One region of the Lysinibacillus sp. AR18-8 genome, then DNA from elsewhere that is predicted to be linked to it. Evidence: riboswitches for the same ligand, from Rfam matches in the RefSeq annotation. Region 1 holds a riboswitch; the other holds the start of a gene.

Evidence for each region. Region 1 has a riboswitch for cyclic di-AMP ahead of BFM98_RS21860 (APC family permease). Riboswitches for the same ligand answer to the same signal wherever they lie in the genome.
Region 2: another riboswitch for cyclic di-AMP. It lies ahead of BFM98_RS02480 (TrkH family potassium uptake protein); the one in region 1 lies ahead of BFM98_RS21860 (APC family permease).

The regions. Positions count from the first base shown of each region.
Region 1 covers NZ_MDGU01000052.1:5,261-15,862, reverse strand. Annotated here, with positions in the region: gene BFM98_RS21860 (APC family permease) at 1-1,561, opposite strand, end outside; cyclic di-AMP (ydaO/yuaA leader) riboswitch at 1,680-1,829, opposite strand; gene BFM98_RS21855 (PepSY domain-containing protein) at 2,043-2,567, opposite strand; gene BFM98_RS21850 (PepSY domain-containing protein) at 2,658-3,329, opposite strand; gene BFM98_RS21845 (HAMP domain-containing sensor histidine kinase) at 3,326-4,621, opposite strand; gene BFM98_RS21840 (response regulator transcription factor) at 4,611-5,306, opposite strand; gene BFM98_RS21835 (Nramp family divalent metal transporter) at 5,515-6,780, shown strand; gene BFM98_RS21830 (ABC transporter permease) at 6,828-7,517, opposite strand; gene BFM98_RS21825 (ABC transporter ATP-binding protein) at 7,510-8,433, opposite strand; gene BFM98_RS21820 (sensor histidine kinase) at 8,564-9,499, opposite strand; gene BFM98_RS21815 (response regulator transcription factor) at 9,506-10,198, opposite strand; gene BFM98_RS21810 (amino acid permease) at 10,351-10,602, opposite strand, start outside.
Region 2 covers NZ_MDGU01000004.1:193,884-215,170, reverse strand. Annotated here, with positions in the region: gene BFM98_RS02520 (BC_2427 family protein) at 1-654, shown strand, start outside; gene BFM98_RS02515 (CsxC family protein) at 784-1,551, shown strand; gene mtaB (tRNA (N(6)-L-threonylcarbamoyladenosine(37)-C(2))-methylthiotransferase MtaB) at 1,768-3,117, opposite strand; gene deoC (deoxyribose-phosphate aldolase) at 3,431-4,102, shown strand; gene BFM98_RS02500 (spore coat associated protein CotJA) at 4,238-4,465, shown strand; gene BFM98_RS02495 (spore coat protein CotJB) at 4,458-4,721, shown strand; gene BFM98_RS02490 (manganese catalase family protein) at 4,746-5,315, shown strand; gene BFM98_RS02485 (potassium channel family protein) at 5,367-6,023, opposite strand; gene BFM98_RS02480 (TrkH family potassium uptake protein) at 6,049-7,386, opposite strand; cyclic di-AMP (ydaO/yuaA leader) riboswitch at 7,503-7,644, opposite strand; gene rpsU (30S ribosomal protein S21) at 7,897-8,070, shown strand; gene BFM98_RS02470 (NfeD family protein) at 8,383-9,711, shown strand; gene floA (flotillin-like protein FloA) at 9,715-10,719, shown strand; gene BFM98_RS02460 (hypothetical protein) at 10,748-11,224, shown strand; gene BFM98_RS02455 (hypothetical protein) at 11,279-11,539, shown strand; gene BFM98_RS02450 (sporulation protein YqfD) at 11,529-12,641, shown strand; gene BFM98_RS02445 (PhoH family protein) at 12,644-13,600, shown strand; gene BFM98_RS02440 (HD family phosphohydrolase) at 13,825-15,945, shown strand; gene ybeY (rRNA maturation RNase YbeY) at 15,954-16,427, shown strand; gene BFM98_RS02430 (diacylglycerol kinase family protein) at 16,428-16,778, shown strand; gene BFM98_RS02425 (cytidine deaminase) at 16,838-17,251, shown strand; gene era (GTPase Era) at 17,238-18,155, shown strand; gene recO (DNA repair protein RecO) at 18,374-19,159, shown strand; gene BFM98_RS02410 (S-layer homology domain-containing protein) at 19,184-20,584, opposite strand.

The DNA of each region.
Region 1 (10,602 bases):
TCCACTTCTCTTCAAAAGCTTTTGCATCTGCTTGATCGAAAGCTACGTAAAAGGCTATCACTTTATCAACCTTAAGTGATTTGGCATAATGTAGGGAGTTTTCAACCACCTTTGTTATACCAGCTACTGGCACAATGAAAACATTCCCCTCAATAGTAGCCAGTTCCTCATGATTTAATCTTAACTGTTCTCCAACAGCTTGATAATGTTGCTTAATGCGATGGAATACAAAAATAATAATTGGTAAAAAGATAAACACTGGCCATACTTGAGGCATTTTTGTCACAAAAAACATCATTGCCACGATGAAAGAGATAGCAGCCCCAATTGTATTGATCGTAAATTTTGCTACCCAGCCTTTAGGTTTTTCGCGCCACCATTTTCTCATCATTCCCGTTTGCGCTAATGTAAAGGGAATAAATACGCCTACTGCATAGAGCGGAATTAAATGCTCTGTGGCCCCGTCAAAAAGTATAATTAAAAAATTGGCTGCAATACCTAGCATTAAAATACCATTTGAATAGCCAAGACGGTCCCCACGAATTTGGAAGATTCGTGGAATAAAACCATCCTTCGATAAATTCACAGCAAGCAAGGGAAATGCTGAATATCCTGTGTTTGCGGCAAGTACTAAAATCATTGCCGTTGTCCCCTGTACAATATAATAAAGAAAATTCCGACCAACACTAGCTTCTGCTAGTTGGGAAACGACTGTTGCTTCTGCTGTTGGTGCAACGCCATAAAAATAAGCTAGACTAACAATCCCGATGAATAAAACGGCTAAAATGGCGCCCATTGCTAAAAGCGTTTTAGCAGCATTATTCGGGGCAGGATTTCTAAAATTAGGTATAGCGTTAGAAATAGCCTCTACTCCTGTTAACGCTGAGCTTCCTGAAGCAAATGCCTTTAATAAAATAAATAGGCTAATCCCTGCCACTGGTGTGCCAATCTTTGGATGTAGCTCTGCAGGCACCTGTCCAGTTGCCACATTATAGAGCCCAATCCCGATTAGCAACAGCATAACGCCTACAAATATATAAACTGGGTACGCCAAGATAGAAGCTGACTCTGTTACACCTCGCAAGTTTAAAATCGTTAAGAAAATCACAAATATAATAGCAATGGGTACATTATAAGCATGAAGACTTGGAAATGCAGATGTAATGGCATCTGTCCCGGCCGACACACTTACTGCTACCGTTAAAATATAATCAACAAGCAAAGAACCCCCTGCAACAAGACCTGCATTCACGCCTAAATTTTCTCGTGATACGACATAGGCGCCTCCCCCATGTGGATAGGCGAAGATAACTTGACGATAGGATAAAATCAGTGCCACGAGTAGAATAACCACTCCAGCGGCAATAGGTAAAGAATACCAAAACGCCATTGTACCTACCGTCATTAGGACAATTAAAATTTGTTCTGGTCCATAGGCTACTGATGACAATGCATCTGACGATAATATGGCCAGTGCCTTTGTTTTACTGAGCTTTTGTTCCCCTAACGCATCGGATCTTAATGGTTTGCCGATTACATAACGTTTGAATGAGGATTTCATTGATAAACACCTTCTAGTTTCATAGAATGTGTTTCGCCTTTCTAAATTACATCAAAAAACGCCTACAAGTCATCACTAAATAAGACCTGTAGACGCTCATCCGTCTGCCAAGCTCCACTTTTCTGCTCTTAACGCTTACGAGGTTAGCTGTCGGATTCGGGCCTGAGTAGCCCTACTCCTCCACAAGGAAGAGATTCACCCCAAGAATGGCTATGCCATCCATCAAAATTGGTTCCCCCGCGTTTAGTTGCTTCAGCGATTTAGAAATTTGAAACTTTTATAATGATGTCATATTACGCCTGCTAATTGAAAAAGTAAAGAAGAAAATTTTTCTCTTTTTTGAGTAAAAGCATAGGCTTTTTTTGAACATATAAATAATCGCTTCTTAAAGAAAATTTCCTGAATACCTAGTCAATACCCACAATATAAACAATAAAAACTGCCTTAAAGGTATATTCTACCTTCAAGACAGCTCATTATATTAGTCATCAAAGCCTTGTTCAAAGTCGATAATGTTCCCAGAGACTGCATCCACATCTACTTCGTATTCATATTGACCGTCTTTCAGTTCAATTTCATATACACCATCATCAAGCTTAATTTTTGTCACTTTACCCTTTGCTTTTGTTTGGGCTGTCTTGATAGCCTGCTCTTTTGTAATTATTTTTGTTGTAGCAGTCGTAGCAGGAATATGATCATCCCAATCATCGTCATCTAGACGTTCCTTTTTCTGCTTGAGCAATTTTCCACTATAAGCATCAAATTTTAAATCATATTCTTCTGTATCTGTATACACCTCTACTTCATAAATAGAGCTAAACTGATTTTGGTCAAACTCGATATTGGCAACTGTACCATCCACTACCGCTAGAGCTTTCTTCTCAATTTCCTGCATGGATAAGACCTTTTTTTCTTGGGCATTTCCTGATAATAAAGTCGTCGAGCCAATCGCTGCACCCACTCCCAGTGTAATTACTAGTGCTGGAATCATGATCATTTTTTTCATGTTCATCTCTCCTTTGTTTTATCTAAACTTAGCTTACCAAGTGAAGATGATAGAACTATAAGAGAAACATTAGAATTTCATGAGAATGATTTAATGATCGTCATCCCATGTTACAGACAGTACTTTTCCTGAAACAGCATGAATTTGAAATGTAGCTTCGTCCTCCTGCGTTTCAATCTCAACTAAATAGTAACCACCCTCTGGGGTTTCTTCAAAATCAACTGAATCCACTTCACCCTTTAATTGCTTAAGAGCTATTTGAATGGCCTGTTGCTCAGTAATAATAGGCTCTTCGATAGGTTGTTCTTGTGGCTCAACCTTTTTCTCAGCCAGTAGTTCGCCAGTATAACCATCAAACGTTAAATCCTTTTGAATTTCCTCATTTTCAACACGTACAGTGTAAATGGAGTCTGTAAGCATAACGCTTTCTATATCTCCATATTCCTTTTTAACCATTTGTCTGATCTGCTTTTCTGTTAAAAGTAATTTACTATGTCCTTCTTTCAGGATTAGATCAGTCACCTGTTGTGTCGTAACATCGAGTATAGCTGCATACTTGACATCGTCACGCGTAAAAAGCATTTCAAAGTTATTTCCTTGTTTTTCAACCTGTGTAACATGACCATTGTAGATAGTCTCAATATGCCGAATAGCCTGCGCTTCACTAAGAGGTTGAACGTAAAAATAACGATGTTGAACAAACCAAATTACTCCACTACAAAGAAGGATAATAACAACAATTACTAACATCCACTTTTTCATTGCTGTCCCTCCTTTGGTATACATAAAGTAAAGCTTGAGCCTTCCCCTAGCTTACTTTTCACATCTATCGTTATACCTAATTGTTGTGCCAGTTCGTGTGCTATTGCTAGCCCTAGCCCTGAACCACCTGTTTTACGATTACGATCCTCTGTTACACGATAGAAACGCTCAAACAAATGAGGAATATGCTCGACTGGAATACCAATACCAAAATCTTGGATGGTAATACGTACATGGTTGGTTGTTTCAGTGGCTTGAATACGTACTTCATCCTCACTATATTTCCTAGCATTATCCAGCAAAATAAAAAGTAGTTGCTTCAATATTTTTTCATCACTATAAATAAATTTTGGTATCTGCGCATCAATTCTAAATGTTCGATGATAAGCCTGTTCCATTTGTGAAGCTACTTTATTTAAGAAAGGGGCAAGCTCTAGTTGTTCGAAATGAATGTCCAATTGCTCTTTGTTTTTAGCTAGCTCTAGCAATTGCAACACCATTTCATGCATACGAGATGATTCATTGGCAATGGCCTGTAAGGATTCCTGAGCAACCTCACGATTATCAAAACCCCTTCTTAGGAGTAGTTTTGCATAACTTTCAATGACAGTTATAGGAGTTTTTAACTCGTGAGAGGCATTTGATACAAATTCTTGTTGCTTTTGATAATGTTGTTCAAGCTTCTCCATCATTATATTAAAAGTGCGGTTAATGTTTATTAACTCGTCCCCACCTTTTTCTGTAGTATCTATTTTTTCATATTTCCCAGTAGATGCACTTTTGCGCATGGTCTCATTTAAACGTTCTAGCGGTAATAAAATAAGTCGCCCAAGTACCAAGCTCGCTAGGAAAATTGGAATCGTTGCCACGACAGATACAACAACTAAGATGACCTTTAACAAATCTAATGTCCGTTCTACTTCTTCCATAGATTGCTGTAATGTTATGTCCACCACCGTTCCGTCGATCCAAATGGCAGGCATAGTGAAGGTAATGGCAGGGACTTCTTGCATTTCAAGGGTAGCTTGAACCTTTGTTTTCAAACGTTCACCATCATAAATATAAACAGCACCATCTGTTGGCATATAAGCTCTTAATACTTGCTGTAGGTTGGTTTGTGCATTTAACTGACTCAGTGTAGAGCTTAAATCATTTGCCCGTGACTGGAGCTGATTATATTCCGTATCATAGGCAAATTTCTCATACAACAAATAAATTCCACTATTTGTTGCCACTACAATAACTAGCATCAGCAATGTTGTTAGTAGATGAATTTTTGTTTTAAGTCTCATAACTGTGTTCCTTTAGCACATATCCAACACCTCGAATTGTCTGGATAAGAGGTGTTGGATTAGCAGCCTCAAGCTTTTGTCGTACATAACGTATATAAACGTCCACAACATTTGTATCCCCATAATAATCATAGCCCCACACAGCCTCTAATATTTGCTCCCTTGTCAGTACTTGTTTAGGATGCTTTAGTAAATAGAACAACAAATCATACTCACGAGGTGTCAGCTGAATTTCCTTATCAAAATATACAACTTCCCTCGTTTGCTCGTTTATCGATAAATGGCCAAATGTAAGTGCTATTTGCTTTGGACTTACCTTCTGTGAAAACCGTAATGCATTGCGAATTCGTGCCAGTAGCTCCTCAATTTCAAAAGGCTTTGTCACATAATCATTGGCTCCTAAATCCAAGCCCTTTACCTTATCCTCTACTTCACTTTTAGCAGTTAGCATGATAACAGGTGTTTGGGATTCTGTTGCACGAATACGCTTTAGCACATCAATACCGCTCATCTCAGGTAGCATGATATCAAGTAAAATTAAATCCCATTGTTGCTCACGGTATTGTAGTAAGCCTTCTGCTCCTGTATGTGCCATTGCTGCCTCATATCCTTCAAATTGAAGCTCCAGTTGTAGCACTCTCGCAATATTCTCTTCATCTTCTATAATTAAAATTCGATGTGTCATGTCGAATCCGTCCTTCGCCTTTTCTTTTCATCGTATACGATACAAGTGGTGAAAGTCTAATTAGAAAATGATGAGAATGGCACATACTTATAGAAGGATAAAGCAAACTACTTCACTTTTTTTATTCCTAGCGTTAGAATACTAATATCTTATTTTCCTATAGGAAACTTTATTTCACTGATGATACTTTTTGAAACGAGGGAACAATATGGTTTACAAACGAGTCACAAAATCGTCTGCAGAGGCGGTTTTAGATGGAGATATAAAAGGTTGGCGAAGATTCTTGCCATTTTTAGGACCTGCTTTCATTGCAGCAGTTGCCTATATTGATCCTGGCAATTTTGCTACAAATATTACAGCAGGCTCTCAATACGGCTACCTGCTACTTTGGGTTATAGCCTTTTCTAATTTAATGGCCGTGTTAATTCAGTCCCTGTCTGCCAAGCTTGGGATTGCGACAGGAAAAAATTTACCTGAAGTAGCACGCGAGCATTTTTCTAAAAAAACATCTATCTTTTTATGGATACAGGCGGAATTGGTCATCATTGCCACAGACCTCGCGGAATTTATCGGAGCAGCATTAGGGCTTTATTTACTTTTTAATATCCCAATGCTTCCCGCCGCATTGATTACAGCAGTAGGTTCATTCGCTATTTTAGAGTTGCAAAGAAGAGGATTTAGAGCCTTTGAAGCAGGAATTTCTGGAATGGTTTTAATTGTTGTATTGGCATTTGCCTTCCAAACATTTTTAGCGCAGCCAGCATGGGGCGATGTGGCGATTGGCATGTTCACACCACACTTTGAAGGTGTAGATTCACTATTATTAGCAACAGGTATTTTAGGTGCAACCGTTATGCCTCATGCTATTTACTTACATTCTTCTTTAACTCAAAGTCGTATTATTGGTCGAAATGAGGCAGAAAAAAAACGTATTTTCCGTTTTGAATTTATCGATATTATCATCGCTATGATTATTGCTGGTGCCATCAATATGAGCATGCTCATCATTGCCGCAGCCGTATTCCATACCCAAGGCGTTGTAGTTGAAGATTTAGATGTTGCCTATAATGGCTTAAAAGATATTCTGGGCCCAATGGCTGCCATTTCCTTTGGTCTTGGTTTACTTATTGCAGGGCTTGCTAGCTCCTCTGTAGGGACTTTAGCTGGTGACGTAGTGATGCAAGGCTTCATTCAAAGAAAAATACCTCTTTATTTACGTAGAGCGATTACCATGGTGCCACCACTTGCAATCATTGCCTCTGGTGTGAATGCTACCTATGCTCTCGTTCTTAGTCAAGTTGTTTTATCATTTGGTATTGCCTTTGCACTTGTCCCTCTTGTTATGTTTACAAGTAAACGAGACATTATGGGAAGCCTAGTTAATCACCGTATTACAACTGTTTTAGGTTGGTTTGTCGTAGTCGTTGTTGTTACGTTAAATATTTACTTACTGTGGGAAACAATTTTTGGATAACAAAAAGCCAGGTACTCTATAGCAATGAGCACCTGGTATCTTTTTGATTAAACATCCACCTTTTCGATATTTCTAATGGCTAAATAAGCAATACCAAGACCCACGATTGCTAAAGTAATTGGAATAATAATAATATCGTTTAAAGTAAAGTTACCTGAATTTGACGAAGTTACAGACACAATTATAATAGATGAAATGATAGTTGTCGGTATAGAGTATTTTCTCATCCCGAAATACAATGGGATTAAAGCTATACCTGAGGCAGCAATCGCATTCATCAATACAGAAGGTATTTGCTGGATAATTAAAGAACTAGATAGTACATCAGGAATTAATTCATATCGATCGCTTATGATACAAAAAATGGTTGTAATAAGAGCATTGGAGATAATGATCATACTGAAAGTAAATAGCATGACAATAGCAAGCTTTGCGACCATTAATTTCTTTCTACTTATAGGATACATAAAGGCTAATGTAATGGTTTTAAATTTATATTCTCCGATGATTAACTTAGCTATTAACGTAGAAGCAAAAATCATAAAAACTGCTCTTACAAATGAATCAATAACACTGAATGCAACCTCATAATTTTCAAGCCCTGGGTCTCCTTCCACTTTAGAAATAAATAAAATCATAAACAAAAAACCAAGAATAACAAAATTAGCGATAATTGCTCCTTTAACATATGAACCTAAATGAAATTTTTTCATTTCTAAACGCATTAAATTAAGCATGGACAACACCTCCATTGATTAGCTTTAAGAAATAATCCTCTAATGAACTAGTATTTTTACTAATCTCTTCAATCTCAACGTCATGTTCAATTAATGCTCTCGATAGGCTTTGTTGGGATACTGTTGAGTCGTATATACGTATAGAGTTATCATCCATCAGCTTAAAATTCGTAATGTTTAATTCGCTTTCAATAATAAACGCTGCCTTTTTCCCATCACTTACGATCACTTCAGTATAATTGACCTGATCACGATTAATAGTATCCATTGCTACCTCAGTGATGAGCCTTCCCTTCTTAATAACACCTATTGTATCGACCAATTGTTCTATTTCAGCTAGAATATGACTAGAGATAATAATAGTTATGCCGTACTCCTTACAAAGCATCTTGAAAAGCTCTCTTAACTCCTTTATCCCTACTGGGTCCAATCCATTAATTGGTTCGTCTAATATAAGTAACTCTGGCTTTGTAATAATGGCCCTTGCGATGCCTAATCTTTGCTTCATCCCCAGAGAAAAATCTTTAACCTGCTTATTCTCTGTATTCGATAACTTTACTAAATTAAGAACATGTGCAATTTCTTTCTTATCATAATAACCCATGTATTCACAATGTAATTCCAGGGTCTCTCTAGCCGTTAATTTTTCATAAAAAATAGGATATTCAATAATTGTCCCCATTCTTTTTAGTATTTCATAGGATTTGTCCGTCAATTTCGCCCCCAAAATTTCTACATCCCCACTTGTAGGTTTCGTAAGATTAGTTAGCATCTTCATAACAGTCGTTTTACCCGCACCATTAGGACCTAAAAATCCATAAATCTCACCTTTCTTAACGTTCATATTGACAGCAGAAACAACTTCCTTTCCATCGTACACTTTCGTAAGCTGATTTGTTTTTACAATGTATGTCATGTAATTCTCTCCCTCAATTGTGACTAGTTTCATTATAAAAAATGAAACTCTCTATTTTATTACTGCATTCTTACAAATTTCTTAAGTAAAAAAGCCTGCAAAGCATTAAAGCTCTACAAGCATAATGGATTCAATACATCATTCGCTTTAACGAAATCGTAAAAATAGTTTTTTCATAGGGAATACTCGATAAACGGATCGAGCCATTCATTATTTCTACAAGCCGCTTTGTAATCGTTAGTCCCAGACCGCTACCTTGGAAAGATTTATTTCGAGAATCCTCAAGTGTATACATCCTTTCAAAAACGCGATCGATATGGTATTCATCAATGCCCTTGCCACAATCCCACACATCAATATCAATATTGGCTTCATCGTTTCTTATAGTAATTCCAATTACATTGCCATCTGCTCCATATGCAATAGCATTAGACAGTAGATTGTTTAGCACTCTATTTAATGCTTCTTCATTACCAAGTGCATATATGGAGCTTTCAGGGATATCAATTTTAATATCTAATCCCAATGAAGTAACCAAATCGTAAAAAGACAAAACATTTTTTCGGCATATTTCACTGACATTGATTTTAGTGCTTGGATAATCTGTGTCCCCAGCCTCTAATTTTGCCAAGTCAAAAAATGTATGAATAATTTTTAATACTTCTAATGTTTTAGCATGTACACCCGTAAGTAAACGTTGCTGTTCCTCGTCACTAATCCCGTTTTGAAGTTGAAGCATTTCAATATAGCCAAGTACAACGGTTAAAGGCGTTTTAAGATCATGCGAAATATTGGCCAACATCTTTTTCGTAGAATTTTCCATTTTACGATGTGTAGCCTGAATTTTTTGATGTTGATCTAGCAAAGTATTCAGTGTAATAAGTAACTGTTGAATTTCTGAATTTGTAGTTGTTACTAGAATCTTTTCATACGTCTGTTCATTCACAATTTCGTGTAGTTTTCGATGAATATATTGGATAGCACGTTCTTGTTCCTTCTTGATTTTCCATTGAAAAATAAGAATGCCGATTAGCAATACAATGATTAATAATAATAGAAATATCATATATTTTTACCCTTCAAATTTATAGCCGATTCCCCATAGGGTTTTAATATAGTGAGGATGTGACGGATCATCTTCTATTTTTTCACGGAGTCTTCTGATATGTACATTTATAATATTTTCATCTCCATAATAGGCATCTTTCCATATCATCTGATAAATTTGCTCTTTGGTAAAAACTTTGTGACGATTTGTCACAAACAATTTTAAAATGGAAAATTCCTTTGATGTCAGCTTTATCTCTTGTCCGCTCTTTGTTATTGAGAAATTAACGATATCTATCTTTAAATTATCAATTTCAAGGACCTCTTGCTTTTGTTCAGCTTGACTAGAGTATTTCGTAGCTCTTCTGATAACAGCCTTTACACGTGCTGAAAATTCTAGCATAGAAAAGGGTTTAGCAATATAATCATCTGCCCCTAACCCTAAGCCCAATGCTTTATCAACATCACTGTCTTTTGCAGACATAATAATGATAGGAAGTGCTGCCTGCTCTCTAATAATCTTTAATACTTCCAATCCATTTAATTTAGGTATCATAATATCTAAGATGACCAAATCAAAGATATTTTGCAAACAATTTTGTAATGCCTCTTCGCCATTAGTCGCTGTTGTGACCTGGAAACCTTCCATCGTTAAGTAATTATCAACCATTTCACGAATGGCTTCATCGTCTTCTACAAGTAAAATATGCTTTTGCACTATGATGCACCTCTCCTATCAAACCCAATTTCCATATGTATATTACATTACCATATTTATGATGTTTGATTAGAGAGATTTTGTTTATGAGTGTTGAAAAAAGAGCTGATCCATAAACCATCACTCTTTGGTTTATAGAACAGCTCTATTATTTAATCTTCAACTTTTAAATCACAATCTTCAAGTGGAAGCATTTTTGTTTTGTGCTTTAATTTATAGCCAAACCATAATGCTAAAAATAATGGAATCCCAATATACGAAACAAGGATACCGTACCAATCAATCTTATCGCCTGTAAAGGCTGTGTAATTTTGTCCAATGACTACGATCATACAAATTGTAAAAGCAAATAATGGTCCAAACGGATATAATTTGGCTTTATAAGGTAATAACTTTGGATCTAA
Region 2 (21,287 bases), on a different contig from region 1:
TATGGTGAAAATGTTCAAAATACAATATTTGATTTTCTTGATTTAAATGATAACCTATCTCCCCAACTTCAGACGAAGCTACTCCAAACGATTTCGATTTACCCTGAACAACCAGATTGTCGTTTGGTTAGCTCCAACATTAATCAAATGATTTCTTTAATGAGCACGGATACTAATAAAAAAAATGGTAGTGAGCAGCATCCGTTTAAATCAGTAGTAGTTCCCTTACATAACTCACAAGCAATTAAAAAAGGAGAAATTAATTCCTCTGAGCCTTTTATACATATACGAGTTCCTGTTGTGCTAGGGGAATACAAAATAGAAATATGTATGGAGGAAAAAATTGCTTTTGATAAAGGAATTGAAGAGGTTAAAGAGATCACAAATGAGGTAGTACTATCCGATTGTAGATTTGTACCTATTCATAGATCCCAGTCATTGGGAAATGGAACAAGAACTGTATTAAAGGGGAATTTATTTATAGAAGGCTACATACAGCATAATATTGAGTATAGGGTATCTAATACGCAAAATAAGTCAGCCATTCATCCCAATCGATTGTGTCAAAATATAGTATTAGAATTAATTATCCAAATGTTACAAGTACAAAAAATTAAAGTACTGTTTGACTGGCAAGGTAATGGAGGGTTATAGAAATTTATCCCTTAATTCAAATAAAATGAATATAAAACTAATATATACGTCCATGTATAGATTTAAATGCTACATATTCTAGCGATAGGAGAGCTCTCTAATACTAAAAAAATGAAATGAGGGAATTTTTTGAGCGATCAATTAGAAAGCCAATTTCAACCTTGTCCTGTAACATCAACTGAACAAATTCCATTAACGAATGAGATTACACCAGTAGTCACTACTCCAGTTACAACGCCAACTATCAAAGTTCCAGTTGTATTGGCAGAACCAACACTGCAAATCGTTGTTGAGTCGGATATTACACTTAGCCCTGCTGCTACAGAAATCAAACGAGTGAAAAAGAATGTCTTCCTAAATCAAGTGAAACTTGTACCAGTTAGCTTTGCACGTATTGGTGGCACTGATTTCTTTAGAGTAACAAGAGCTAAATTATTTGTAGCAGGACATATTCGGAAAAATATTGAATATGCTTCATCAGCATGTAATGGGGCACTTCGAGATAGAATTGCTGACGTTCCGTTTTCTGGTTTTACAGATCTTATTTTCCCACAAACACCTGGAGGCGCAACACCAATCTTAGGCATTTCCGAGTTTGCTGAAGCGAACTTCCTTAACGAAAGAACACAAATGGATGCTCGATTAGATAAGGCTTTCTTCCAAAATCTTGTTAAATACAATGAACAACCATTTGGTGAATTAGTAGCTGCCAACTTCTTTGAACTTGATTTTTCACCGATTATGGCGGCTCCTGAAGGGACATTCAGCACATTACGTGAAAAAATTGTCTTAGAACTTACTGTAAAAGTATTGCAAGTGCAACAAATCCGCCTTGGTGCTGGCAGTAGCGTAATAACGCCTGTTCTTTTAGGACTTACACCTCCTCCTAGTCCTTGATAAATGCTAGTTTAGAGGACAGTAGAATATTATAATATATTAAGAAAGCTGGTAGTACAGATGGATATTTTGTTTGTACTACTAATTTTCTTATAGGAGCTGTCAATCTTTAAAAGCATTTATCAATATTATGAAAAATCAAATACAAGTGAATGATTAGCTTCATTAAAAGGAAAAAGGGTTGCCATATAAAATTGGCAACCCTTTTTTCACTATTTATTTCACTGTTTCTAAAACGCGTACAAATTGTCCTTTTGAGTGAGGGTAGCCTGCTTGTGTAATTTTTACTTTTACAAGTTGTCCGATTAGACTTTCTGGACCCTCAAAAACTACTTTTAAGTAATTGTCTGTATAGCCTGTTAGAAGGCCTTCTTCTTCACTGTCATCATGCACAAATTCTTCAGGGATAACTTCTAGCACTTGATCTTCAAAACGAGAAGCATACTCTTTTGCTAGCTGATCGTTTAAAGAGATGAGTCGATGCACACGCTCATTTTTAATGTCTTCATCAATTTGATCTTCCATACGTGCAGCAGGGGTTCCTGTACGAGGAGAGAATGGGAAAACGTGTAGCTCAGAAAATTTATGATCGCGAATAAAGTTATATGTGTCCATAAACTCTTCCTCTGTCTCACCTGGAAAACCAACGATTACATCAGAAGTAACAGCTAAATCAGGTAAAGCCTCATGTAATTTTGTTAAACGTTCACCGAAGAACTCCATTGTATATTTACGACGCATACGTTTTAATACCGTATCAGAACCAGATTGAATAGGGATGTGTAAATGATTCACGACAATCTTTGATTCACGTAGTACTTCAATTACTTCATCTGTTAATTGACTAGCCTCAATAGATGAAATACGAAGACGCTTTAAGCCTGTTACATTGGCCTCTAAATCACGTAGTAATTGAGCAAGATTATAATCTTTTAAATCCTGACCATAGCCACCTGTATGAATACCAGTTAAGACAATTTCAAGATAACCAGCATCTACTAATTGCTGTGCTTGATGTAATACCTCTTGTGGGTCACGAGAACGCATTAAACCACGTGCCCATGGAATAATACAAAATGTACAGAAATTGTTACAGCCTTCTTGGATTTTTAACGAAGCACGTGTACGGTCTGTAAATGCTGGTACATCTAATTCTTCGTATACTCGGTTTTTCATAATATTACGTACAGCATTAATCGGTTGTCGTTCCGCACGATATTGTTCAATATAACCAAGTAATTTCGTACGATCTTGTGTTCCAACAACAATATCAACACCAGGGATTGCCATAATTTCTGCAGGGGATGTTTGTGCATAGCATCCTGTTACACAAATAACTGCATCCGGATTTTGGCGAATTGCTCGACGAATAACCTGACGTGATTTTTTATCTCCAGTATTCGTAACTGTGCATGTATTAATGACGTAAACGTCTGCTTGTTGATCAAATTCTGTTCGATCATAGCCTTCTTCTTTAAACAGCTGCCAAATTGCTTCTGTTTCGTAATGATTTACTTTACAACCTAGAGTATGAAAACTCACGATTTTTGATCGCTCGTTACTCATGATATATATCATCCTTTCAATTCACATTACCTTGTGTTTCCAAACATTTAATAAGTTTTTCGTTGTACATATTTTAGATACGTGATTTATGATAACATAATCCTTATAAAATCAGTACATATAAGATTTTTTTGTGAAATAATTAAGTTATCACTTTCTATATAATCTTTTGAGGACTTCAGATAAACATGACTCGTTCTGGAATGTTTATATTTGGGTGTTCATTATATAGAAAGAAATTAGACGCCATCGCGAAAAAATGATATGATTCGAAGAGGTACGTACATCTTGTTTAATGAAGGAGCGTTCAACAATGGAAAAAAATTTTGCACGTATGATTGATCATACATTATTAAAGGCTGAGGCAACAAAAGAACAAATTGAAAAATTATGTGCTGAAGCTAAACAATTTAACTTTGCTTCTGTTTGTGTAAATCCAACTTGGGTAAAGCGAAGCAGTGAATTATTACAGGGTACAGACGTGTTAGTTTGTACGGTTATCGGCTTCCCACTTGGTGCCAATACACCAGCAGTCAAAGCATTTGAAGCAAAAGACGCCATTGCTAACGGTGCAAAAGAAGTAGATATGGTTATTAATATCGGTGCGTTAAAAGATAAAAACTATGACCTTGTACAAGCAGATATCGCAGCAGTGGTAGAAGCAGCTAAAGATAGCGCACTTGTAAAAGTCATTATTGAATCATGCTTACTAACAGACGAAGAAAAAGTGAAGGCATGTGAGTTAGCTGTAGCAGCGGGTGCTGACTATGTGAAAACATCTACAGGTTTTTCTACTGGTGGAGCAACAGCAGAGGATATCGCGCTTATGCGTAAAACTGTAGGTCCAGAACTTGGTGTAAAAGCATCAGGTGGTGTTCGTAGCTTAGAGGACATGAAAAAAATGGTAGAAGCAGGTGCGACTCGTATTGGGGCTAGCTCTGGTGTAGCTATTATGAATGGTTTAATTGCAGACTCCAACTATTAATATTATCTTTTTATAGAGCCATAAGCTCATGTGTACATTGACATGAGCTTATGGCTTCTTTGTGTTTAATCAGCATAATAATTTTCTATACACATATACTCCACTGATGAATGTAAATACAGAAAGGAGGATGTCATGTTTACACAGTATAAGTCTTGGAGGCCCTATATTAGCCCCTTTGATCCTTGTAAGCCTATAGAAGTTAAGTATTATGCAACACCCCCACAACTATATATGGGTTTTCAACCACCTGGACTTCCACAATTTCCAACCGCCAGAGAAGCGCTAATGGCAGGAACACTATGGCCACAGTTGTTTAGCCCATACCCATTTCCCCTAAAAGGAGGGAGGAAGCATGACTAAAAAGATGCCGCCCGAATTTTATAAGCAATTAGAAGAAATACAAGCAATTGATTTCGTCATTGTTGAATTAAACCTCTATTTAGACACTCATCCACACGATTATGACGCCATTCAGCAATTTAATGAAAATACAGAGAAAAGTATGAAACTTAAAATTGATTTTGAGCAAAAATATGGACCACTCATGAATTTTGGGAGAAGCTATTCGAATTATCCTTTTAACTGGATTGATACACCATGGCCATGGCAAGTCTAAACAAAAGACTAGGAGGAAAAATCTTTGTGGTATTATGAAAAGAAACTCCAGTATCCGGTAAAAGTTAGTACATGTAACCCAATGCTTGCAAAGTTTTTAATTGAACAATATGGAGGAGCGGATGGGGAACTGGCAGCAGCTCTACGCTATATGAATCAGCGCTATACGATTCCTGACAAAGTAGTAGGGTTATTGACCGATATAGCAACAGAGGAATTTTCACATTTAGAAATGATTGCCACGATGATTTATAAGCTAACAAAAGATGCAACACCAGAAATGCTGAAAGAAGCTGGATTGGGTGATCATTATGTAAATCACGATCGGGCTCTATTTTATCAAAACGCCTCGGGGGTACCATTCACAGCAACCTATATTCAAGCAAAGGGTGACCCTATCGCGGATTTGTATGAGGATATAGCAGCCGAAGAAAAGGCACGTGCCACATATCAATGGATTATTGACTTATCAGATGACACGGATTTAAATGATAGCTTGAAGTTTTTACGTGAACGGGAAATTGTTCATTCCCAGCGCTTTAGAGAGGCTGTTGAAATTTTAAAAGATGATAGAGATCAAAAGAAAGTTTTCTAAGACAAAAATGGCAGGCTGTATCAAGGTGAACTTGACACAGCCTTTTTGCGGTTACTGAATATTTGAGAATAAGCTAAGATCTTTTCGATGACCAATCATTACTAATAAATCTTCCTTTTCAATAATTTGCTCAGGAGAAGGGGAGATAATAATTTCACCTTCGCGCACAATCGCAATTACACTGACGTTATATTTTGCGCGCAAGTCTAAATCCCGAAGGTTTTGTCCAGCCATTTTGGAAGGAATCATAATTTCTTCAATGCTGTATTCCTTTGATAATTCGATATAATTCAACATATTTGGGGATAGGAGTTGATTAGCTACACGTTCACCCATATCTCTTTCTGGGTAAATAATCCAATCAGCTCCTACTTTATCTAACACTTGTCCATGTCTTTTACCAAGTGCCTTTGCGATCACTTTTTTGATCCCTAGCTCTTTTAATAAAGAGACGGTTAAAATACTAGATTGCATATCATTACCGATCGCTACGATAACACAATCGAAGTTACCAATACCAATCGATTTTAAGGCTTTTTCTTCTGTTGTATCTGCAACCACAGCGTGAGTCACATAGGGTTCGGCATCCTCTACTCTTTCTTCATTTATATCAATTCCTAATATTTCCTGTCCAGCTTCATGCAATCTGCGAGCGACGCTTGTTCCGAATCTACCTAAGCCAATCACAGCGTATTGTTTAATGGTCATAGCGTTCTGTCTTCCTCTCATTTGGTTATCCAATCATAATATTTCCTTTTGGGTGGCGGAAACTCTCTTTTTTTCTTCGTTTTGCAATGGCAAAAGCAATGGTTAATGGTCCTACTCTTCCTGCGAACATTGTAATAATCAGAAGAAGACGACCAGCAGGTGTTAGCTCTGGAGTTAGGCCCATCGAAAGACCAACAGTACCAAACGCAGAGGTAGCCTCAAATAAGTACATCATAAAGCTATGATGCTGTTCCGTGATACTGAGAATAATCGTCACGACTACAACAATTAATCCTCCACACATTGTAACCGTCAAAGCCTTTAAGATAGTTTCAGTAACAATTCTACGTTTAAAGAGAACGACATCTTCTTTTCCTCGAATTTGTGACCACATAGTAGCTACTAAAACAGCAAAGGTTGTGATTTTAATACCTCCAGCAGTCGACCCAGAGCCTGCCCCAATAAACATGAAAAGAATCATTAAAAATAATGTAGAATGCGTTAAGTCCCCAATAGCCAGTGTATTGGAGCCAGCAGTTCGTGGTGTAACCGCTTGGTAAAGGGAACCTAATACTTTACCCCATTCGGATAATGGTCCAAGAGTTTTTTGGTTGCCATACTCAAACAAAAATATCAAAATGGTTCCGCTAACAGTGAGCAAAAGTGTCGTTACTAAGACTATTTTTGAATGGACAGAAAGCCTTTTAGTTACACGATATTCATACAATTCATTCATCACAATAAAGCCTAATCCACCGATTGTAATAAGAGCACAGATGGTGAAAACAACAAAGGGGTCATCAACATAGGCAGTCATTCCGTTAAAGCCACCCATTAAATCGAAGCCCGCGTTGTTGAAGTTGGATATGGCATGAAAAAATCCAAAATAAAGGGCCTTTCCAATAGGCATATCAAAAGAAAAACGAATCGATAGAATTAGACCACCGATTATTTCAATACATGCTGTAAAGAGCAATATTCTTTTCACTAATCGAACAAGACCAGCAATGGAGATATTATTAAATGCTTCTTTAAGCAGCAGTCTTTCTTTTAATGAAATTTTCTTTCCAAGCAGTAAAAATAATAATGTGGCAAATGTCATAAATCCTAAACCGCCAATTTGGATTAAGAATAAAAGGACCACTTCGCCAAAAATAGAGAAGGTATCACCTGTATCAACTACAATTAAACCTGTGACACAAGTAGCTGATGTAGCAGTGAATAAAGCATCTAAAAAGGGCAAACCCTTCCCATCCTCAGTAGAAAATGGCATTGTTAAAAGAAACGTACCTATGGCAATGATAAGGGCAAAGCCCAATACAAGAACTTTGGGAGGATTTAATGCTCTTTTAAAATTGTTCATTTAATTTTCCCTCAATTCTGAATAGTAAACAACTGTTTGTTAGATGGCATAATAAAAAGACCTACGATTAGAGCATGAAAAGGGTAGAAAGCATGCTAATAATGGTGGTCAATAACGACCTCCTTCGCTTTAGCCGACGAAGTTAGCTGACGGGTAGGATGGCGAAAGAGCTTTCTCATCCCTTCTGCTAAAGCAGAATTAACCCCAAAAGATTGGTTCCTCCGTTCTCAAATAGTTGAGATTTGGCCGATATGAAATTGAATGTGATTATTCTACGCCCTTATTCTATTTTTTGTAAACCCCTTAATTGTTAGGAAAATGTAATTATTTTTATTGTGGGCGAATTGTGTATGAATAATTCGAGCAAAAATAAAACCAAAAATTCACTTGATAATTTCGCATACTTTCTATTGACCATTATTAGACAATACGATATAATTTTTTAGTACACAACAGAAGGTGATTTGCCTAATTGTGTATTGACGTGTGTTCGGAGGGAGGGAAAGAGAGATGTCAAAAACTGTCGTTCGCAAAAACGAATCGCTTGAAGATGCTCTTCGCCGCTTCAAACGTACTGTATCAAAAAGTGGTACAATTCAAGAAGTTAGAAAGCGCGAGTTCTACGAAAAACCTAGCGTAAAACGTAAAAAGAAATCAGAAGCTGCACGTAAACGTAAGTGGTAATTTAATTTCCCATTAAAAATCCCTACGTTCATAACACGCAATTGTATGATTCACTGAGCAGACAAAGTTATACCTGAAATTAATCACATTTTTGATTAATTTCAGGTATTTTACATTGCTCAACTTTACGTACATATGAAAAAGCCGAATGAAATCACTTTGATTCATTCGGCTTTTTTGCACATACTAAGTGTTAGTAATTGGCATTAGATCGAATGATAAATAATTAATAAATTTTTTAAGATTTGTGAAACTTTTCGCATGATTGACCGTATATACAGAGGAGAGGCATGTTAGAAGGGAGGGAAAAAGATGCGAAAACGGAGAATCCTCAGCTATTTACTAGTGATATGGATGACTCTTTTGTTAGCGTTTCCATTAACTTCGGCTTTAGCCAGTAATAAGGTTTATCATGTTCCGATTCATAATGAAGTAGAGCGAGGACTTCATGCATTTTTAGAACGAGCTTTTAAAGAGGCTGAAGAAAACAATGCAGAGGCGATTATCTTAGAAATACATACGCCTGGCGGTTTTGTGAATGCAGCAAGCGATATCGCCATGCTTATGGATGCAACGCAAATAAAAACGATTGCTTATATTAATAAGGATGCGCACTCAGCAGGAGCGTTTTTAGCCTTACATGCGGATGAGATCTACATGGTTCCAAATGGAACAATCGGTGCAGCGGCAGTTATCGATTCAGCAGGTAATGCAGCCGACCTAAAGGCCAATAGCGCTTGGCTTGCTCAAATGAAAGCAGCAGCAGAAACGTCAGGGCGCGACCCTAAGTATGCATTAGCAATGGCAGATACCAACTATGAACTACCAGAATACCGTGCTGGCGGAAAGAATTTGTTAACCCTATCAGCCTCAGAGGCAGCAAAGGTTAAATATTCTGAAGGGACGGTTAACGATTTTCAGGAGCTTTTAGAAGTAACCAACTTGAATGGTAGTGATGTTGTTCCCATTGAACCAACCTTTTCTGAAAAGTTAGCTCGTTTTATTACAAATCCCATCATTGTACCTATTCTATTGTCTATCGCTAGCTTAGGACTTGTGATGGAGCTTTATTCGCCAGGATTTGGTGTTCCAGGTATAATGGGCTTATCAGCACTTGGTTTATTTTTCTTTGGACATATGGTGGCCGGCTTTGCGGGATATGAAACATTATTGTTATTTATTGTTGGCTTAGCCCTTTTAATTGCAGAGTTTTTTGTCCCTGGTGGAATTGTTGGTATTTTAGGTGGTGTCTTAATAGTACTAAGTCTGATACTGGCAGGTGCAAATATGATGCAAATGATAGTAGCAATTCTCATTGCGCTTGTGATAGCGATGATAGGAATGGTGATTCTGATGAAATTTTTCGGAAAAAAACTGCATGTCTTAAACAGGCTTGTGTTAATGGATGCAACCACGACAGAAGAAGGGTATGTATCCAATGTGAATCGCACAGAACTGTTAGGAAAAATTGGGAAAACGCTTACACCACTTCGTCCATCTGGAACAATGGTACTTGGTAGTGAACGCATTGATATTGTATCAGAAGGTGGCTATATCGATGCCAATCAACATGTAGAAATTATTAAAGTTGAAGGCTCACGCATTGTTGTGAGACAAACAGATAAAGAGATGGAGGAATAGAAAATGGGTTTTGATTTAGCTTTGATTGGTCCTATTGCTGGACTAGTTATTTTATTCATTGTGCTTGCGGTATTCTTTACCTTTGTACCCGTTGCATTGTGGATTTCTGCATTAGCAGCAGGTGTACGTGTGAGCATTTTTACATTAATTGGGATGCGATTGCGTCGTGTAATCCCTTCTCGAATTGTTAATCCGTTGATTAAAGCACATAAAGCAGGTTTACCTGTAACGATTAATCAGTTAGAGAGTCACTATTTAGCAGGTGGTAATGTTGACCGTGTAGTGAATGCCTTAATTGCGGCTCACCGTGCCAATATTGAGCTGTCATTTGAACGTTGTGCAGCAATTGATTTAGCTGGGCGTGATGTATTAGAAGCTGTTCAAATGTCTGTTAATCCAAAAGTTATTGAAACACCTTTCATTTCAGGTGTAGCAATGAACGGGATTGAGGTAAAAGCAAAGGCTCGTATTACCGTGCGTGCCAACATCGAGCGTTTAGTCGGTGGTGCTGGTGAAGAAACAGTTATTGCCCGTGTAGGGGAAGGGATCGTTTCTACAATTGGTTCGGCTACTAGTCATACAGAAGTATTAGAAAATCCAGATATGATTTCACAAACGGTTTTATCTAAAGGTTTGGATTCAGGAACAGCCTTTGAAATCTTATCCATTGATATTGCGGATGTAGATATCGGTAAAAACATCGGGGCTGAATTACAAATTGAACAAGCACAAGCTGATAAAAACATTGCGCAAGCAAAAGCTGAGGAACGTCGTGCAATGGCTGTAGCAAACGAGCAAGAAATGATTGCACGTGTTCAAGAGATGAAGGCAAAAGTAGTAGAAGCAGAAGCGGAAGTACCACAAGCGATGGCTGAAGCCTTACGTTCTGGTAATCTTGGCATTATGGATTATATGAACTATCGCAATATCCAAGCAGATACAGCGATGCGCGACTCTATCTCAAAAGTAAGCAATGATAAACCAGAAAAAAATGAACCCAATGCTTAATAATAACGGAAAGGAGCGAAACTAACATATGGAACAGTTAATAATCTTCGCCATAATTGCCATAGTCAGCTCTATTTTCGGAAAATCAAAAAATAAAAAGCCTCAGAAGCAGATGCCTCCTTTTAATAAAGACACCGTGGTGGAGCCTCCAGTTACGGAGAAAGCACCACATCGTACTGGGAAAGCACAGAGTTTTGAAGATTTTGCACGAGAATTTATAGGAGATTGGATTCCAGAAAATGAGAAAGTCGAGGAGCCTAAAAAATTTGTTGAAGAACAAGTGAAAAGGGAAATACCAAGCTATGTTGCTCCAGCTGTCATTCCAGCAGATATCCCTAGCCGTTCTTCTAATCGAGAAGGTCGAGGACGATTAGCTGCTGGAAAAAAAGAAGTGCAATCAGTTGGCACAAATTCGACTTTACAACTACCTCAATCTAAAAATGATCTTATGCAAGCAATCGTGATGGCTGAAATATTAGGGCCACCGAAATCAAAAAGAAAATAACTAGCATGTCCTCCTTTTTCGATGCATATATTGCCGAAGAAGGAGGCATTTTTTATGAAAAAATTATTTCAATTAACGCCACTACTTGAGTTGTTAGAATACGAATCATTAAAAATTATTGGACCCTACCGTTTTATTCATGCAGATGCGACGACCTGTTCGTTTGTCTATGCAGATTATCATATTACTGTCAATGCGGATTCAGTGACAATCAATGCGCTCAAAGAAGAAATGCTACATCTCACTGTTGACAATCTACAGGAGCTTCATATGAAAATGACAAAGAATATGGGTGTGAGCAAAAATGTGGAATAATCGGCCAATTATTATACGTATAAAGCGCCATGAAAATGTTCATCCTTTTATTCAAGCATTGCACGCTCAACATGTCCCATTAAAGCGTGTTGTCTTTCGTGAGCAGGAAGTTTCCTTTGAAACGACGATGCATTATCTACCAAAAATTCGCCGTGTACGAAGACGTTTTCGCTTAAAAATGGCTGTATTTTATGCAGATGAGCTTCAAGTTTTTCGAGCGCAAATTTGGACTTTATTGGGCTTAGCCTTTATGATTGCTATTCCAATTCTTTGTGCACAAGTCATATGGCGAGTGGACATAGAAGCCGCAACACCAGAACTAGAGCAGCGTTTAGGTAAGACCTTTCATGAAACCTTTCAATTAGAAACCCCTTTATCTCAAAAAAAGTTACCTTCCAATACGGTTATACGACAAAAGCTGTTAGAGCAACACCGAGAGCTATCATGGGTTCATATTGATAAACATGGCGGACGAGTAATTTTGAGACCACAAGAATCACCTAAACAAACAGAGCAAACAACTGATAAATTAGCCTCCCATATAGTAGCAACGAAAAGTGGTGTCATTACACACTTTAATATACAGCATGGCGAGCGAAAAATTTCAGTAAATGATACAGCCTACGAGGGTGACGTCCTCGTAAGTGGTGTATTAGAAAGTGGCACAGATCAAGTTTTTGTAGGGGCGAAGGGAGAGGTTTATGCAGACTATTGGCTTGAATGTTCATTTAAAATTCCAACAAAAATTACCGTGGAAACCTTGCAGCAAAAGCAATGGCGAGTGTTGATAAAGGGTATACATGAGGAAAAGGTGGATTATGTACAAAGAAAGGATTTACCGAATTGGCTATCTCCCTATGTTTCAATTGTAGAGGAGCAACAGACGAAAACGATGCAAGTAGAGTTGGATGAATCGAAAATTGAGTCATTGCTGATTCCTTTATTGCATGAAAAAGTATTACGTTCGTTACCTGCAAAAACAATCATCAAGAAAGAAAACCTTTTACAGGCAAAGTGGGGGAATGGTACAGTTGAAGGGAAAGTTCTATTTTTAGTCAATGAAAACATTGCAAGTCCAATACAAGGCCTACAAGGAGAATGATTATGTCAGAACAGTTAACTGTATTACAGGTGGATAATCCAAATGAAGCGGTTATGCTACTAGGTATTTCCGATGCAAATATGAAATTAGTTGAAGAAGCACTTAATGTTCATATCATTACGCGTGGTGAACAAATTCAACTTGCGGGTGAAGAAAATGCTAAGGAACAGGCAACATTTCTTCTGCATGCTTTATTGAAGGTCATTCGCAAAGGAATTAATATTGATCAACGTGATGTCACAACAGCTATTGAAATGACACAAAAAGGAACAATCGAGTATTTTGCAGAACTATATGATGAAGAAATAGCACGCACGACGAAAGGTAAGTCAATTCGTGCAAAAACAATTGGTCAACGAGAATACATACAAGCAATCCGTCATAAAGACGTTGTTTTCGGTATTGGTCCAGCCGGTACTGGGAAAACGTATTTAGCGGTAGTCATGGCAACACAGGCACTTAAAAACGGCCATGTTAAGAGAATTATTTTAACTCGCCCTGCTGTTGAAGCTGGAGAGTCTCTAGGCTTTCTTCCAGGAGATTTAAAGGAAAAGGTCGATCCATATCTACGACCTCTCTACGACGCTTTAAACGACATCTACGGCTCAGAACAAACACAGCGGCTAATTGAACGCGGAACGATTGAAATCGCCCCTTTAGCCTATATGCGTGGCCGTACATTAGATGATGCCTTTGTTATTTTAGATGAAGCACAAAATACAACACATCAACAAATGAAAATGTTCCTAACTCGTCTAGGCTTCGGCTCTAAAATGGTCATCACAGGTGATAAAACGCAAATCGACTTACCCAAAAATACAGAATCTGGCTTGATTGTAGCAGAACGTACATTAAAGTATGTTAAATCTATTCATTTCCAAGTACTAGAACAAGGCGATGTCGTACGTCACCCAATCGTAGCCAAAATCATTCAAGCCTACGAAGAACAGCAACTTTAGAATTGCGTAGCAATTCTAAAGTCTGCCCCGAAAGCGAAGCGACAGGGGCAACGAGGTTTAAAACATCCATATAGTTAAAACCTAAACCACGAATTTAATCAAAATATGGAAAAAAATGTGACAGCTATGCGAAGATGCATAGCTGTTTTTTGCTTTCTTATACATTTTTCGAGAAAAATGTATGTTGAATTGGTATGATAGTAGGTAGATAGAGGAGGTGCCAGATGGAGAAACAACTTCGAAAATTTACAGAGCTTATCGGTTTTCGCTACTTTCTTATCATCATTCTCATTTTAACAGGTGGCCTACAATTTGGGTTCATGTATGGCAATGTTAAAGGAGTTACATATGATTTCAAACCATTACAGCTTGCGCCTGAAACCGTACGATCTACTAAAACGATTGAAGACACTTATAAAACACAGCTAGAGCGAGAAAAAGCTGCCAATGCAGTGGATTCAGTCTATCAATTTTCGGAGGATGTCGCCAAGCAAAGAGCAGCGATTGTAACATCATTATTTGATTATGTTTTGGAAGTGAAAAAAGATGTTGCAAATAGTAAGGAACCTATTCCTATTGCAGACCAGGTTACACAGCTTCGAAAAAAATTTGAATCCATTGACGAAGACCAGATGCCGTTAATTTTTACAGATTCTCAGCTGGAAGGTCTATTAGTACAAAGTGAAGATGATTTAACTAGAACAAGTACGCAATTATCTAAATTTGTAGAGGAATATTTACAAAAATCCATCCGACCAGAGAACGTCTTTGTTGCACAAAATGATTTTGAAACAAAGATTCGTGGACAACGAGGATATCCTGATAAAATATTCAATACAGTCGTGTTAATAGGACGTACAAGCATTATTGAAAATGAAACAATTAACGAAGAACAAACAAAGATTCGAAAACAGCAGGCCAAAGAAAGTGTAGAGCCGACACGAATTTTACAAGGTCAGATTATTGTTCAAGAAGGCCAAATTATTGACAATGAGGCTTTTAGACAATTAGAGCTATTAGGGATGGTTAGTAATAAAGCCTCCTTTAAGCCGATAGCAGGGCTTATTATTTTAACGCTACTACAAATGATGTTTATGTATATTTTATTTGAGCGTTGGGAGACGAACGAACGAAAAAAACGTAATGCACTGTTAGTCACAGTGATTGTTTATAGCTTGTCTATTTTGCTAATGAAATTTATTAGCTTAGTTTCTAGTGGCTTTGATGTGACGATTGCCTTTTTATTTCCGACAGCACTAGCGACGATGCTTGTACGATTGCTAGCAGATGAGCGAGCAGCCGTATTAATTACAGTTATGACGGCTGCTTCAGCAGGGGTAATTTTTCAAGAAGGCTATTCCTCAGTTATGCAAATGGAAATTACGCTGTATATCATATTCGGAGGGTTTGCAAGCCTATTCTTTTTGCGTAGTGTGGAAAAACGCTCACATATTTTACATGCGGTTGGTGTGATTTCCCTTGTAAACATGGCATTTATTGCGTTTTATTTGTTAATGACACAATCATCCTATGGCTTACCAGAATTAGCATTTTACTTAATAGCGGCGATGTTATCAGCCTTGCTTTCAGGGGCATTAACGATGGGACTTTTACCATTCTTTGAATCGGCGTTTAGCTTGCTTTCGTCTTTACGCTTAATTGAGCTATCCAATCCCAACCATCCATTATTAAAAAAATTATTAATGGAAACTCCAGGGACATATCATCATAGTGTGATGGTAGCGAACTTAGCGGAAGCTGCGTGTGAAGAGATTGGTGCTGACGGTTTATTAGCGCGTGTAGGTTGTTATTATCATGATATTGGTAAAACCAAACGACCTTCCTTTTTCATCGAAAATCAGATGTCGGGCATCAATCCGCATGATTCGTTACCACCTGAAACAAGTGCAGAGATTATTATCGCCCATACGACAGATGGTGCCAATATGTTAAAACGTTATAAAATGCCCCAAGAAATTATTGATATCGCTTTACAACATCATGGCACAAGTTTGTTAAAATTCTTCTTGTTTAAAGCAAAGGAAGAAGGAAAAAATATTGATGAGGCAAAGTTCCGATACCCAGGGCCCAAACCACAAACAAAAGAAGCAGCTGTTATAAGTGTTGCGGATAGTGTCGAGGCAGCAGTACGTTCTATGAAAGAGCCAAATGCAGAGAAAATTCAGAAGCTAGTACGAGCGATTATCGATGATCGCGTCCAAGATAATCAGTTTGATGAATGCGATATTTCAATAAAAGAGTTAAAATGTATAGAGAGAGTACTTTGTGAAACGTTGAATGGGATATTCCATTCACGTATTGAATATCCAAAGGCAGATAAGTAGGAGGATCTATGATTTTAACAATTGATTTTACGGATGAAACAAATGAAGTGGGAGCACAACATATCGAACTTGTTGAAAAGCTATTACATCATGCTGCAAGTGTAGAAAATATTGAGCCAGAAACAGAGGTTTCGGTGACGTTTGTAACGAACAAGGCAATTCAAGATATTAATCGTGAATATCGTGGCAAAGATCAACCAACAGATGTCATTTCCTTTGCACTAGAGGAGCTAGGTGAAGGGGAAATTGAAGTAACTTTTGAAGGTATGCCACGTGTATTAGGTGATATCATTATTTCGACTGATCGTGCAAAAGAGCAAGCAGAGGAATATAATCATTCCTTTGAGCGAGAATTAGGCTTTTTAGCTGTACATGGTTTTTTACATTTACTTGGTTATGACCATATGGAGCCAGAAGAAGAGAAAGTGATGTTTGCAAAGCAAGATGAGATTCTCCAAACTTTTGGCTTAGGTCGAGATTAGATGAATTTGCGAAAATACTTGCGATCTTTTGGCTATGCTTTTGAAGGCATCATAACTGCAAGTAAAGAACAAAATTTGAAATCACATATAGTAAGTGCAATCATTGTTATACTGGCTAGTTATTTGACAGGTTTATCTCGTATGGAGTGGTATATTGTGCTACTATTAATAGCACTAATGTTTGCGCTGGAAATGATGAATACAGCTATCGAACGGGTAGTCGATTTAGCTTCCCCAGAGATACATCCGCTTGCTAAGCAAGCAAAAGATATTGCAGCAGGTGCAGTGCTTGTATTTGCGCTATTCAGTGCTATAATCGGATTACTCATCTTTCTGCCAAAATGGTTTTAATGGAAATGAGTGTCTTCTAATTGAAAATAAACCATAAATGTGAGGGAGAATTAGTATAGATGACAATGGATATGCATGCATTATTAGAAGAATCAAAAAAGGCACGTGAAAAAGCCTATGTTCCTTATTCAAAATTTAAAGTAGGGGCAGCTCTACTAACTAAAGATGGAGAGGTTATTCACGGTTGTAATATTGAAAATGCAGGCTATAGTATGACAAATTGTGCTGAACGTACAGCGTTTTTTAAGGCAGTATCGGAGGGGATTTACGAATTCGAGGCCATTGCCATTGTAGCTGATACAGACGGACCATGCGCCCCATGTGGAGCATGTCGCCAGGTCATGATGGAGTTTTGTGCTCCAACTATGCCTGTTTATTTAACGAATTTAAAAGGTGATGTGACGGTAACGTCAGTGGGCGAATTACTACCGTTTGCATTTACGACGGAGGATTTAGAGAATGCAGGAAACTAAAAATGGCTATAAATCAGGCTTTATCTCCATCATTGGTCGTCCAAATGTTGGCAAATCGACATTTTTAAATCGTGTCATTGGCCAAAAAATTGCGATCATGAGTGATAAGCCACAAACAACACGAAATAAAGTACAAGGCGTACTAACAACAGATGATAGCCAAATGATTTTTATTGATACACCAGGTATTCACAAGCCAAAACATAAACTAGGCGATTTCATGCTGAAGGTTTCTAAAAACACATTGCGTGAAGTAGACGTTATTATGTTTATGGTTAATGCTGAGCAAAAACTCGGTAAAGGTGATGAATTTATTCTAGAAATGCTAGCAGGAAACCCAACACCTGTCTTTTTGGTCATCAATAAAATTGATGCCATTCATCCAGATGAACTAATGGGAATTATTGAGAGCTATAAAGAGCGCTATGACTTTGCGGAGATTGTACCGATTTCTGCGCTACAAGGCAATAATGTTGAAAATTTATTAGTGACATTGGCGAAGTATTTACCAGAAGGACCTCAGTATTACCCAGCCGATCAAGTGACAGATCATCCTGAACGATTTATCATATCTGAACTTATTCGTGAAAAAGTCCTACATTTAACGCGTGAAGAAATTCCCCATTCTATCGCGGTGGTAATTGATAAAATTCGTCGTGATGAAGAAAATGAGGATAAAATTCATGTAGCGGCTACAATTATTGTGGAGCGTGATTCTCAAAAAGGGATAGTTATTGGAAAACGTGGAGCCTTGCTAAAAGAAGTAGGGACACGTGCGCGAAAGGATATCGAAATGCTTCTAGGGTCTAAAGTTTATTTAGAGCTATGGGTAAAGGTGCAAAAAGATTGGCGTAATAAAGCTACACATTTACGTGATTTTGGATTCCGTGATGATGAATATTAAGTTTTTACTGGCTTAGCCAATGAATTGTAACGTTGACGAACATGGCCCGTTGAATCAGGAATAGACGCCAAATTTTGACGTGACGGTTTTAGGTTAACTTCTTCTTGTAGGCACAAAAGGATCTAGAAGTATTTGATCATTTTTATTTTTGAGCTGTCCAAAATTATTTTGGGCAGCTCTCTTTGCATGGATAGTTCTTTTATGAAAGGAGGGGGATTATGCTTCATAAATGGGAGGGGATTGTATTAAAGGTTCGCGCTTATGGGGAATCTAATAAGATTGTTATTTTGCTAACTCGGGAAGCTGGTAAAGTGGCTACGATGGCTAGAGGGGCAAAAAAACCTTCTAGTAGATTGGCTTCCATCACGCAACCCTTTACCTATGGGATGTTTATGGTACAACATCATACAGGCATGGGAACTTTGCAACAGGGAGAACATTTAAATTCAATGCGCCATATTCGTGAGGATATTATGGCTACTGCTTATGCTAGCTATATTATGGAATTAGTGGAGCGAGTTGTGGAAGAAGGAAAGCCAGAGCCATTTGCGTTCGATGTTTTACTACATGCACTACAAGCAATTGAGGATGGCTACGATCCTGAAGCTATTACGCTATTTGTTGAATGGAAAATGTTGCCCTATACAGGTGTACAACCTATTTTACATGCCTGTGCTGCGTGTGGCGCAGTAGATGGGGAATTCGCTTTTTCCTTTGCTCAAGGAGGATTCTTATGCCATCGCTGTTATCAGCATGACCCCTATATCATTCGCTTAACGCCAACACAGCTGAAACTTATCAGGATGTTCTACACTGTTCCTATCGACCAAATTGGAAAAATAGAACTAAAAAAAGAAACAAAATATTTCATTAAAAAAATTATAACAACCATCTATGAAGAACAAACCGGTATTCGGTTTAAGACGAGAAAATTTATAGAGCAACTAGAACGTACCCCTGAACTGCAAATACGCTCGAAAGACAAAATGCCAGATGAATCATAATGTTCATCTGGCATTTCACGTTATTTAAAATTCATCCTCATCCTCTGTCACTAAAAAGGCCCACTGTCCAGCAATTTTTTTACTTTCAATATAAAGGTATGATGTTTCATTGTTTTTACCTGTTAAATGGAGAATCGCTAGACCTTCAGCTTTTGGCGTAATATGTAGTTGCCCGTCAAGAATTGTCGCTTTTACAGGCACTGGCTCAAAACCAAAGCTTTCGAGTGCTACATGTGTTGGTTCGAAAGGTAATTCTTGCGCTGTCAGTATTAATTCATCTGTCAAATGATATAAATCAATGCTGCGAACAAAATCATAGGAATACACATCTGCGGCCATCTTTTGTTGTTGCGTCCCATCTGAAAATGTAACAATGTATTGTCCATTTTGCGAAATGGACAGTGTTTGATCTTGTTGATTAAAGTTATAGAAATTTGAAGCGAGTGGCTGTCCATTCGCGTTTTGAACCGTCACCTCTGTTGGTATGAATGGTAATTTGCTCTCAGACAAATCGAGTGGTAAATTTTCGATATAATCATCTTCTTCTACTTCTTCAAGTGTTACCTTCAGCTTACCATTTACATTTTTGACATGTACTAAATAAAAAATGTCAATAAAGTCCTCTGAATCATCAGTCAATCCAGTAATCACTAATTTACCCGTACCTTCTTTTATAGGGGTAATTGTGATAGACTCTGTCATATCTTCCTCTTCATTCCATGTGAAAATATCCTCTGCTGGCTCAAGACCACCATAAGAAGCAAAAATATAGTCCTGTTTAAATTGACTTGCATAGACGGTTGCATTGCCTAGCAACTTTTCAGCTCGTACAACAAAAGCAGCCAGCTGAGAGCGCTTTACATTGCTTTTTGGGCCGAAAGTGGTTGCAGATGTTCCTTTGGTAATCCCATTTGCAAACAATGCTTTAATATGAGGCTCAAATTCATTCCCCTTTTTAACGTCTGTAAATGGTAATTGTGTGTTACTCGTACTTGTTAATCCAAAGCCTTTCGCAATCATTTTAGACATTTGCTCGCGAGTTATATTTTGAGTAGGGTAGAAATAACCATTTGCACCATTAATAATGCCAGCATTTGCTAATGCTGCAATGGCTCCGTAGTTTTCATCGCCAGGTTTGATGTCTTTGAATTGGGGATTTTTTACGTGAACTGTATCTAACTTTAAAATACCTGCTAAAATCTTCGCAGCCTGTGTACGTGTAATAGGATTAGCGGGTTTAAATGTCCCATCCATATAGCCTGAAATAATGCCACGCTCTGCTAATTGAATAATAGCCTTACCTTCTTCATTGGTTGGGTTGATATCAGGAAAAAATGATGCTGCGTGTGCGGGTGGTGCGATAATAATCGCACTTGTTGCTAAAGCAGAAGCCATAGCTAGTTGAAATAAACGTTGAGACTGCAATTAAATTCCTCCAAAAAGTACAATAGAAAATTTTATAGTATATATATTTCTGGTCAGACCTTCCTATGTATCAGTTCAAACTTCCGGACGAATGAATGTTAAAAGGTGATGTGTCTTTAGCCTGTCAATTATTCATTATTTAACAGCTAATACTAACTATAATAACTTATTTATACCAAAAAGATGGAACAACGCATAGAGGGAATTTCATCCATATCATGACTGTTCGGTAATCGATTATACCTTATGTAAAAAGGGGGAGCTAAAACTAATTAACTTGCATAGCACAGAACTCGCTTCATTTTATCTTTTAAATAAAAAGAAATACCTTTGATTTTATAGGAGGATGCAACTAGATTACCTTTCTTTTTAATGAATAAATTTCAATTTTTACAAAATAAAATTATTGCGTAAATTTAATTTTATTTGTTATTTTTCCGTCTTTAAATGAATAATATGAAGTCTTATTTATCTATATTTTTATTTATTTATATATTTATAAGTATTTTAATAGGTAAAAAGATTTGTATTTTTGTTTAGTTTTCATTATATAAGTGGTAGAAACTGTTCATTCGAGACCCATATACTAGTTGAAAAGGCATTTTAACCTATGATATTGTAAATGGTATAGATAATGGTAATTATATTTTTTAAATATAATTAAGTCGTTTAATCTCCATCGAAACTGATGTACGCTAGATCA